Regions from separate parts of the Paenibacillus sp. JT22N15 genome, predicted to be linked through region 2. Evidence: riboswitches for the same ligand, from Rfam matches in the RefSeq annotation. Region 2 holds a riboswitch; the other holds the start of a gene.
What was found. Region 2 has a riboswitch for cyclic di-AMP ahead of AC50X8_RS03020 (hypothetical protein). Riboswitches for the same ligand answer to the same signal wherever they lie in the genome.
Positions count from the first base shown of each region.

Region 1 (5,859 bases), on a different contig from region 2:
CTCCGTCATACGCCTTCGTCACCCCTGTTCCTGTTGTTCCATGGCTTGCAGCGCCTTCTCAAACTCTTCGCGCGTAATGCAGAAGCTCGTGCAGCGCTTGTAGAACTGCTTCCCGTTCGCATAGCCGATCCCCAGCAGCTTGCCCATAACCAGCCGCCGCTTTGCCGCTTCTTCATGCACAATTAAGCCAGCTGCCATCAGATCGTCCCATGTAATGGCCCCGACGCTCTCAGCCGTTTCTGTACGCAGCTCCGAGAGCGCCTGCCTAATCGCATCAGGCGCCGCATTCTCAATGCCGATATCCCCTTTATAGGAGGCCAGCTCCTGCGGTAAAAAAGCATGCTTGCAGCCCGGCACGCGCTGAGCGACAATTTTACGAATACGCTCTCCCGCATGATCCGGATCTGTAAATATAATAACGCCACGGCGCTCCTGTGCCAGCGCGATGCGCCGCAGCACATCCTCGCCAATGGCCGATCCATTCGTCTCAATCGTATCGGCTTCAACGGCCCGCTTAATCGCTACCGTATCCTCTTTGCCTTCTACTACAATCATTTCCTTGATCACATCGAACAATCCTTTCACAAAGGGAAACTTATCTTGGATATTCGTTCAAGCGTAAACGGCTGTCGCCGTCCTTTGGCGGCAAAGCTGCCGTTTCGCGGTGAAATATAAGCTGATTATAAACGTGAAACTTATCAATCTTATATTTCAGAAAAAATGGGCGATTGCTGCAACAACAACCCGCTCATTCACGTCTGTTTTATTATAACCCCAATTGGCCATTCAAGCGAATCTGACGCAAACAAAAAGAAGAGGCAAGGCCTCTTCCGCATCCTGTCATATTTAGCTTATGATTGCGATAAACTAGAGCACAATCCATAAAGAACTGCCACTAATTAGCTAAGCGATGGCTTGTTAGGACCAATCACATAAACGGTAAATCCTTTTTTCTTACCAAATTTATTAGCTTGCTTCTCACTGTCAAAATAAACATCGATCTTATTGCCCTTGATCGCACTTCCGGTATCTTCAGCACGGCGGAAACCAATGCCCTCGATATACACCCACCAACCGAGTGGAATGATATCCGGGTCAACGGCAATTGTCCGTCCTTCCGATACTTTAGCGCCAGAGGCCGTAATTCCGTAGTCCGGGTGCCCTTCGCTCTTGCCCGTTGATGCTAAGCCAGCTGAATAGGCCGTCAATGTGACGTTGCTGAGCACTTTTTTGGATGTGAGCGTTGTGCCGTCTACCGTTACATTGTTGCTGGTTGTCGCTGTCGACAGCACAGTAACTTTAGGCTCCGGCTTTTTCGTACCGACTGCAACGACCTGATTGACCGCAACCGTTTCGACTACCTTGTCTACCACTTTCTTGGAGACAAGTACGCCATCTTCAAACTGCTTCTCAATTTTGATCGTTACGACGCCTTCTTTGCCCGTCTGCACAACCTTCTCCTTGCCTACTTCCAGGTTCGGATCTTCCTTCTTCACAATGGTGAACGGTGTTGTGCTGGACGACTTGCCTAGCTTCGTATCGACGCGAATGACTGTTACGGTCATATCCGCGCTGACGCCCGAGCCAAGCGAAGGTAATACTTTATCATCATCTTCAACAGGAATATTTAATTTCTTTATCGCTGCCTGCACGGTTTTCTCTGTCGTGTACACCGTTGATGTTTTGCCATCAGCTTTTACAAGTAGCGGTACCGCATGCTTAATTTCAAAGCGGTCCCCATCCTTTACTGCCGTATTCAGAGGTACAGATACCTCGTCATGCGGGCCAATTGTAATAGCTTGTTCATCCAGTAGGCGTTGCAGGACCCATTGTTTCGTTGAAACAACGGTTTCTTGTCCATTCACTACTACGGATACGCTTTTGTCAGCCGATCCGTACAACAACACCAAAAACATGAAAGTCATAGCGATTGAGATCGTAGTACTCAAAAGAATCAAACGCAAGTTTTCACGCTTCCATCGCAATGCGAAAGACATGCTGGATGATCGTTTCCCATGGGTCTCACTTGCTTGAATAATGCCCACTTCATCGGTCCTCCTTCATAGCCCCGCCGTCGAATTACGCATGATACCATTGACGCGACTATAGTATATTGGCGTGCTTCTAGCACGCTCCAGTATATTTCCTCTGCAACCTCCTAGATTTACCCTATGACGACGGTTTACCCAATATTCAAAAATAAAAAGAAAGCCCGTCGACAGAGGATCTGTTTCGTGGCTTCCCGGGAACGTCAAAATAGACTATTCAGGAATGGTGGATGCACGAGGTTGATCACTCTCTATAAACGCTTACGAGGTTAGCTGTCGGGTTCGGGCAAGAGAGCTGCCCTATCGTCGGAAGAATGCTCATGGCAATCCCCGCCAAATTCACCCCTAGAAGAAATTCAGGTGCGCGTGCAATGTGATCCGCAAATTCCTCACAGCATCGTGCATGGTTCCCCCGCTCTCCAAAGTTCGAAGATTAAGCGCAAACTGGAAATCCAATACAAAAATTTAAAGCTCTGAAATGAATCATACCTTCATCGGAGCCTAATTGTAAAGATCAGATAAAAACCGATTTAAGCGAAATTTTAGGATATTTACGGAAAAGAGAGTCTATTTCAGCATGAAAAATTAGTTTTATCGCCGTAAAGGTCACTTATTCTCGTTTTTATAGCCGTTTTTACACAATTCCGAAACATTTTTTACCGTTTTCGGTCGTTAAATTGGCGATTTCGGCCACCGATTTTCCTAATATTTCTGCTGCGGCTTCCGCAACGAGCGACACATAAGACGTCTCATTTCGTTTCCCTCGGAATGGATGAGGGGTCAAATATGGGGCATCCGTTTCGATCAAAATTCGGTCACTCGGAACCATCGCAAGCACCTCTTTTGGCACCCTTGCATTTTTGAATGTAAGCGGTCCCCCGAACGATATATAGAAGTTCATATCGAGGCATTTTTGAGCCGTTTCTGGACTGCCGGAAAAGCAATGCATAATGCCGCCAACCTCAGAAGCATTTTCCTCCTTCAGCAGCTTGACAATATCCTCATGGGCATCGCGATTATGAATAATAATTGGTTTTTTCAACTTCTTGGCTAAGCGAATTTGCTCGCGAAATACGCGATGCTGGACGTCTTTTGGGGACGTATCCCAATGGTAATCCAGTCCGATTTCGCCAATGGCTACCACTTTAGGATGAGAGCAAAGCTCTTCAATCCATCCCAGATCCTCCGGCAGCATATCGATGCTGTCAACGGGGTGCCAGCCAACTGCTGCATATATAAAATCATATTTTTCTGCCAGCGCAAGTGTTGTTGGAATCGTTTCCCGATTGAATCCAATATTAACCATTAAATCCACCCCTGCCGCACGCGCTCTTTCGATAACAGCTTCGCGGTCTTCGTCAAAATGCGGGGAGTCCAAATGGGTGTGTGTGTCGAATAAAGAAATCATAATTGAGCAAGCTCCTTCTATATTATAGTCTATGGTGAAACGGTCGAAAGCCGTCCTTTGGCGGCGCGTTTCAGTCCGAGAAATATAGAGAAAGTATGGCAAAATCATATACTTTCCTATATTTTAAATAACATTCGTACTTTATCGCTTAATTGATCAGCGGCAGCGCGCAGCTTCTCTTCCGGATAATACAAATGGGACTGGCCCTGATGAAGTCCAGTAATGGAACGAATGATGTCAGATTTCGTGGAAATTTCACTGACAGCCTCGTAGCTATCCATTAACAAAATCGGCGTCTTTTCTTCTTTTCCGCCTTTTTTCGTATCAGGCTGATACACATCATACGGTTGATCAAATGGAAAATCAATTTCCATATGGTAATCCGGGTTCAACCCGATCGCTGCAAATTGTTGTCTTACTTCATTAAAGAGGCCAATATCCGGTTTATCCAACATGATGTATTTATAGAGGCGACGCGTCAAAAAACGATCACATAGCTCCGCCAGCAGTTCATCGCCTTCGTCGCTCCATTCTATAAAGGCTGTCTGCAAATACGCCTCATCCAGCTTCAAATATTGTTTAACCCCAATTGTCCCGTCAAGCAGCCGTTTCAGCGGCTCCGGCATCCAACCAAATGTGTACCCACCCTCATAAAGCTCCTTCGCTCTGCGAAATATTTGTCTAAGGATGATTTCCGAGCTTCTCGTAACCGGATGGAAATAAATTTGCCAATACATTTGATAGCGGGACATCAAATAATGCTCTACGGCGTGCATGCCGCTTTCTTTAACAACAATCCTTCCATTAATAGGACGGAGCACACGCAGAATACGCTCCAGATCAAAGTTGCCATAATTGACCCCTGTGAAATAAGCATCCCTCAATAAATAGTCCATTCGGTCCGCATCAAGCTGACTGGAAATCAAGCCGCTAACAATTGGATTCGGATATGTCTTATTAATAACAGCAGTGACATGTTCAGGAAAGTCGTCTGCTACATTTCGTAGTATACGATTGACCTCGGTGTCCTCAAGCAAAATGCTGCAGGTCCACTGCTCGTGATGCGTATCGAATACTTGTTCCAGCGAATGGGAAAATGGCCCATGACCAACGTCATGCAGCAGTGCAGCGCAAAGCGCCAATAGCCGCTCCTCCTGCGGCCAGCCGGGAAAACCATTGCGTTCGAATTGGGAAATAATCTTTCTAGTAATTTCATACACGCCAAGAGAATGGGAGAATCGGCTATGCTCAGCGCCATGAAAAGTAAGATAAGACGTTCCGAGCTGCCGAATACGCCGTAATCTTTGAAACTCCTTCGTATTGATTAGATCCCATATCGTCTGATCCTGAACATAAATATATTTATGAACGGGGTCCTTAAAAACTTTCTCTTCCGATAGCTGTCGGTTCATTCAACAAATCAACTCCTTTTGTTCTCTGGTTCGACATAAAAAAGCAAAAAATATGTCGAAGAATGTCGCAAAACAGTTTCCAAAATGTCGAAGCTGTTGTATTCTATAGTAAGAGTAATATGACCTTACTATATAGTCAAACTCCCTTAGTAGCTGCAATTTTCTTCAATAATTTCAGTTGACTATTATGGGAAACGTTGGTATTATAGTAGACATAAAAAGAGAAACTATGTCGAAAAGTGACGAATACACTTTTTGATGAGAGGGGAAACAAATTATTATGATGAAGTCCACAGGTATTGTCCGTAAGGTTGATGAATTAGGTCGCGTTGTTATTCCAATCGAGCTTCGCCGTACGCTTGGTATCGGAGAGAAAGATGCACTAGAGATTTATGTAGACGGCGAGCGCATTATGTTGAAGAAATACGAGCCAGCTTGTATCTTCTGTGGTAACGCTGAGAACGTATCTTACTTCAAAGGAAAAATTGTTTGTCACATTTGCCTATCAGAAATGCCTTCACCTGTGACAAAATAAAAAAAATAGGTTATAATAACCTTATTCAACTAGTTAATTCTAACCTTTTAATACTCCTTATTGCCTTCCTGTGCTAGAACCCGGCCAGGAAGGTCTTTTTTTTCTCTATTTTTTGTTTTTCTAGCGGTTTACTTCATTATAAACATCACGCTTTGATAGACCACGATCTGTAGCTGCCTTTTTTATCGCGTCCTTACGTCCAAGCTCTGCTTCGTAATGCTGTACATGCTCTTCCATGCTCAGCTCCGCCCACCAAGCGGCAGCAAGCTCCCCCGTATTCTCATCTGAGCTGCTTCCTTCTATTATAAGGCAATACTCTCCCAATGGCGGATTTTCCTCAATCCAAGTGATACATTCCGTTACTGTACCACGCGCCATTTCTTCAAAACGCTTCGTCAGTTCCCGCACCATCGCGATACGACGGTCTCCGAGATGCTCCAGTATGGCATCCAGCGT
Region 1 covers NZ_JBXENV010000019.1:8,448-14,306, reverse strand. The annotation lists gene rsmA (16S rRNA (adenine(1518)-N(6)/adenine(1519)-N(6))-dimethyltransferase RsmA) at 1-9, opposite strand, end outside; gene rnmV (ribonuclease M5) at 19-567, opposite strand; gene AC50X8_RS28425 (resuscitation-promoting factor) at 900-2,045, opposite strand; cyclic di-AMP (ydaO/yuaA leader) riboswitch at 2,291-2,498, opposite strand; gene AC50X8_RS28420 (TatD family hydrolase) at 2,683-3,456, opposite strand; gene AC50X8_RS28415 (HD domain-containing protein) at 3,573-4,868, opposite strand; gene AC50X8_RS28410 (AbrB/MazE/SpoVT family DNA-binding domain-containing protein) at 5,149-5,403, shown strand; gene rsmI (16S rRNA (cytidine(1402)-2'-O)-methyltransferase) at 5,524-5,859, opposite strand, start outside.
Region 1: linked by a shared signal. The riboswitch ahead of AC50X8_RS28425 (resuscitation-promoting factor) and the one ahead of AC50X8_RS03020 (hypothetical protein) in region 2 are both predicted to bind cyclic di-AMP.

Region 2 (5,859 bases):
GCGAGCCTAAGGATTGCAGCAGAAGTGGAATGCGAGCAAGCTTGGCAAGGGGTGCTGCGGGTAAATGCCGACGGCAGGGTCTGGGAGCAGCAGGTTCAGCTGGCGGCGGGCTTGCAGACGGTGGAGCTGGCGGCGTCTATTGCGCAGCCGCGGCTTTGGTGGTGCAGAGGCCTCGGCAAGCCGGAGCTGTATCATTTTGAAGCGTTGCTTGTGCAAACAAAGGATGGGGTCGAGCAGCCCGTAAGCAGCCGCAGTGTAACGACGGGTTTGCGGGCAGTGAGGCTGGTAACCGATCAGGACGAGCAGGGCCATGCCTTTTATATCGAGCTGAATGGGGTTCCGGTGTTCGCGAAAGGAGCCAATCATATTCCGAATGACAGCTTCCTGCCTGACGTGACCTATGAGCGTTACCGTCATGAAATTGCGAGTGCTGCGTTATCCAATATGAATATGCTCCGGGTGTGGGGCGGCGGCATTTATGAGGCGGATGCCTTCTATGAGCTGTGCGATGAGTACGGATTGCTCGTTTGGCAGGACTTCATGTTCGCTTGCAGCATGTATCCCGGAGATGAGGCTTTTCTGGAAAATGTGCGTCTGGAGGCGGAGGAAAACGTTCGGCGTCTGCGCAATCACCCATGTATCGCCATATGGTGCGGCAACAATGAAATCGATACGGCCTGGTCGCATTATGATGAAAATATGGGCTGGGGCTGGAAGCGCGACTATACGCCTGAGCAGCGCGAGCAGCTGTGGGCTGATTATGAGGCGATTTTCCACCGGATATTGCCGCAGGCGGTCGCGGGGCTTGGCAATGGTATTGCGTATTGGCCTTCTTCACCGATGCGGGGGCTGACGGGAGACGGTGAGCAGCATGCTTTCAACTTGTCGAAGAGCGGCGATATTCACTATTGGGGCGTCTGGCATAACGTAGAGCCTTTTGAAAAATACAACGTCCACGTCGGCCGATTCATGAGCGAATACGGCTTCCAATCGTTTCCTGAGCTGCAAACGGTGCAGCAGTATGCGGAAGAAGCGGACATGGCCATTGAATCGGAGGTAATGCTGGCGCATCAGAAAAACGCGCGCGGCAACCAGTTGATCAAGGAATATATGGATATGTATTTGCGCCAGCCGAAGGATTTCCCGGCATTTCTTTATTTGAGCCAGGTTTTGCAGGCGGAAGCGATGAAGACAGCGATTGAAGCCCATCGGCGGAAAAAGCCATTTTGCATGGGGTCCCTGTATTGGCAAATGAACGATTGCTGGCCTGTCGCCTCATGGGCGGGAATGGACTATTACGGGCGCTGGAAGGCGCTGCAATATTATGCGGCACGCAGCTTCCGCGACATCATGCTGTCGTTTGACTGCGCGAGCAGCGGCCGCGTCGATTGTTATGTATTGTCAGATCAAAATGAACCTTTCATCGGCGAGCTTGCGCTTGAGCTGCGTTCATTCACGGGCGAGGTGCTGAAGCAGTTTGCCGTTCCGGTATCGCTTCAGCCAAACAACGGCCATATCGCCTGCTCCTTAGAGCTGGAAGCGCTGCTTTCCGAAGGCATTCAGCCAGGTGAAGTCGTTCTTGTGGCGAAGCTAAAGCAGGGTGGACTGCTCGTGGAGGAAAAGGAGCATTATTTCAGGCCGATGAATGAGCTTGAGCTTGCGGCTCCGGCCATAAAGATCAGCGAGGTTCAAGGCAGCGGCGGCACCGCTTATGTGCTGGAGACGGATACGCTGGCCAAGCAGGTTCGACTTTCTGCGTCGATCGAAGGTATTTTCAGCGACAACTATTTCGATCTGCTGCCGAACGAACCGCGTACGATTACGTTTTACGCGCGAAATCCGCAAGGAGATCAGGCTTTCAGCGCTGCGTCGCCGGGCGAGCTGAATGTCCATTCGATGACCGATTTTATTTAAAATATAGGAAAGTATATGATTTTCCCATCCTTTCTCTATATTTCTCGGACTGAAACGCGCCGCGCCGCCAGAGGACGGCGAAAGCCGTTTCACCTTGAAAGGACAAGCGGCCGATAGAAAAAAAGGAACCTTTCCTGCCAGCTGAAACATGGCGGGGAAGGTTCCTTTGCGTTATGGTGATCTAAAATAAGCTAAAAAATAGAAAGGTAGAATAAGGAGCGGCTAAGTAAAATAGGTTCCTCAGAAGCGCCGTCGTCCGGTTCAATTTCTGCGGTCCAGCTTTTGAGATGATGAATCGCATGATCGAATAGGTTGTACACACTGTGATGATCGGCTTGCTCGCTCCGAAGCGACCGTCCTGTAATAGACAAGGTGCCGATAAAGCTGCTCAGCGCGCTGCACCACAGGCCCCAATCATTAGGGCGCTCCATCTCGTCGACAAAAGTCTCGCCAAAGCCAATGCCTTTGTCCGTCGTTACCCGCAAGCAGGCACGGTTTCCGGCGTCGTCTACATTGAGTGCTGGAATGACAAACAGCTCAATGCGTTTGACCGTAAGCTTCATTGCGTGCTTCGCCTTAGGCGGAGCGTCCGGCGCATGAAGGACAATCATATTCATCTCTCCTCACGTTCGCTTACGGAGTTAGCTGTCGGATTCGGGCCAGTGAGCTGCCCTACCAGTGCGAGATGCACCGGATTCACCCCTTGCGATTCAAGCTTTCGCTTCAACCACGTTGTTGGTTCCCCCGCTTTTTCAATTGAAAAATTAAGCGATTTAATATTAGAGTGCTAGAATTCGGCTAGGGATATATATTAAACCGTTATTCCTCAATTGTAAACCTTTTAGTAGTAAATAAAATAAATAGTACTGCTGCCTTATAGGCAAACGGGCGCTGCCGTCATTTGGTGGCAGCGCCCGTTTGCCATAGAAATAGCTGCGGATTTATCAGAAAACACCTATTTGTAGACTGACCGCTCATGTATACGTTGTTGTGAGCTAGTGCATTGGGAAAATCCAGCCAACCCATAGAGCAAGAAGAGTGAGGGTAAACAGCAGCACAGGCGGAATGATGACAAGCGTTACTTTGACATAATCCATCCAACTGATTTTTACTTTGGATTTCTGCACAAGATTCATCCAAATGAGTGAGGCTAGCGTGCCTATCGGTAAAATGAGTGAGCCAATATCGCTCCCAATGACGCTGGCGAGGTAGGCGATTTTGAGGGTAAGCGGGTCGAGGTTCATTTCAGTAAGCGTGATCGTGCCGATCATGAGTGCGGGATGATTGTTGACGAGTGTAGACATGGCGGAGACGAGCCCTCCGATTAAAATGCTTGCATTCATCAGGCTGCCAGTAACGAGCGGCTCGAACACCTGAACGAGTCCTTGCGTCAGGCCAATGTTGTGCAGGCCATAAATAATGATATACATGGCGAAGGCGAATATGAGTATATGCCAGGGGATTTTACGCAAAATGTCGTTCGGTGGCATTTTCAGGTAAATCCAGCGCCAACAAAGGAGCAGCAAGGAGCCGAAAACAGCGACCCACTCAACGGGGATGTGCAAATAGGATGCAGCAAATAAGCTGAGCCGAACGGAGAAGACGAAAAGCAGAATCGATTTCATAAAGCGGCTGCTGTATTTGGGCTGTGCAGGCTTGCTTCCGGCAGGAGTGAGTAAAGGATGGTAGCCAGAGTGAATAGGGACGATTGAAATCGTATGGGGTACTTCCCGGGGAAGCTGATGGTAAAAGTAGAGGAACAGCAGCAAGGTGAGCAGCAGCAGACCTAGTGTAGCGGGGATAAACATCATGACGGTATGCATGTACAAATCCATGCCGACGATTTTCAGCGCAATCAGATTTACAATATTGCTGACTCCGATGGGAGCGCTGGAGGCGGTAGCGATTAATGCTCCTGAGAGTAGGTATGGAATTTTTTGGTGGTTTTTCAGTCCCATGTGATGCAGCATAATGAGCAAAATCGGGGTTGTGATAAGAATGCTGCCGTCATTGTTGAAAAATAGCGTCATCAGAAAACACATCAGGTTTACATACCAGAACAACCTGAGTCCTGAGCCTCGTGCTCGAATAGCAAGCCCTTCGGCTGCCCAGATGAAAAAGCCGAAGCTTTCTAGCACGATAGCCATGACGATCGTTGCCATAATAGTGATGGCAGCTCCGCTTACAGTGGCGCTAATATGCGCTAGGTCCGACAACGAGACGACTCCGCTCAATAGGACGAGAATGGCGCCAAACGTAGCAGGAATGGCTTCATTCAGCCCTCTGGGTCGCCACAAAATGAGCAAAATAGTGAAAAGGAAAGCAAACAGGGACACGATAATGGAAGGTAGCGAGATCAAATGTTAATCACCTCGAATTCTTGATTAAATTCATAGTGAAGCAGCAAAGGGTTATTCATTTGCGGCAGCGGCAGTATGCTGAGCGGTTTCTATGCTAATGCTGTCATAGCGATTATCTGTTGCCGTAGAGGATAGGGTTAGAATAGTAGGCTGTTTAATCGGTGGAGGAGGCTTAAGAATGAAATAGAGGGACAGGCCTGATGAGCAAATAATGAAGACAGTAAGCAATCGGGTTTCCTCCTTTCTAGTGATAACGCATATGAGGACAATTATCATGGGGAGATACGAATAATATATTTATATGTGGCCTACTGATAGAGGGTACTAGACGTTAATAGTAGATTGCTATAATTCCGCGAAGCGTCCCCCACTCCGAAAACACAAAACAACCCCGGCCCGATGGAGGGCCGAGGCTGCTTCGTTAACCTTTTACTTGGATATGGACATAGGCGCTACCCAATTGGATGACCATTGCTGCAATTCGCGAATGACCGGCTCCAGTGCGTGTCCCTTTTCAGTGAGCGAATATTCAATGCGAACTGGAATGTCTGGAAAGACGGCGCGGCTTACAATGCCCTCAACTTCAAGATCCTTAAGCCGCTCAGACAGCAGTCTGCCGCTAATGGGAAGGGCGCCTTGAATGCAGCTGAAGCGCTGCGGCCCGGACAGCAACTGATAAATGATCAAGCCGGTCCATCGTTTGCTTATAATGTCCATCCCTTTGTGCAGGCGCGGACAAAGCCCGGATTTCTCCATGTAGATCACCTCATTATAACTTGCTATTAAGTATAGCTTTAATAGTATTTATATACAAGCAAACTTTTTGAACGCTCATAACTTGACGTAATGGAATTTCAAATATATAATTAGTTACTAATGGTAAGCGAAAATTTGTTCCCCTATGATTGTTAATAAGGCAAGGTGCATGTATAGCAGATGAAGCTTAGCCTTTCAACCTATTATATCAAATACAGATGAAGAAGGTGCACACTAATGATTAAACCATCCATTCGTTCTATTATAAATGACAAAATAAAAACAATTGAAGGCGATTCATACGATATCCACGTTGTCGGACCGATTCAGCTCCCGGTTGAGCTTGATGGCGAGACGAAGATTTTCCAGTGGTACAGCTGGCTGAAGCGTGAGAAAAATAGCGCGCAGGACGAAGCAGATCTATACAGCGAGCTGGCAAATGGGCATTATGCGGAGCTTCAGCAATCCAGCGTGCTCGTCTATGGCGATTTTGCCGAAGGCGAAGATGCGCTGATTCGCATGCACAGCATTTGCCATACGGGCGATATTTTTGGCAGCCAACGCTGTGATTGCGGCTTTCAGCTTAAGCAGTCGATGCGAATGATTACCGAGCATGGAACGGGTGCCTTATTTTATTTGGCCAATCATGAAGGCCGTGGCATTGGCTTGTTCAGCAAGGCAATGGCTTACCTGCTTCAAGAGGAAGGACTGGATACGGTTGATGCGAACTTGGAGCTGGGCTTTGCCGAGGACGCTCGCGATTACAGCGAATCCATTGCTGTCTTGAAGCTGCTTCGCTCGCAGCCCGTATCGATTATTACGAACAACC
Region 2 covers NZ_JBXENV010000001.1:678,830-684,688, reverse strand. The annotation lists gene AC50X8_RS03025 (beta-mannosidase) at 1-1,914, shown strand, start outside; gene AC50X8_RS03020 (hypothetical protein) at 2,106-2,525, opposite strand; cyclic di-AMP (ydaO/yuaA leader) riboswitch at 2,530-2,695, opposite strand; gene AC50X8_RS03015 (arsenic transporter) at 2,910-4,274, opposite strand; gene AC50X8_RS03010 (winged helix-turn-helix transcriptional regulator) at 4,704-5,030, opposite strand; gene AC50X8_RS03005 (GTP cyclohydrolase II) at 5,268-5,859, shown strand, end outside.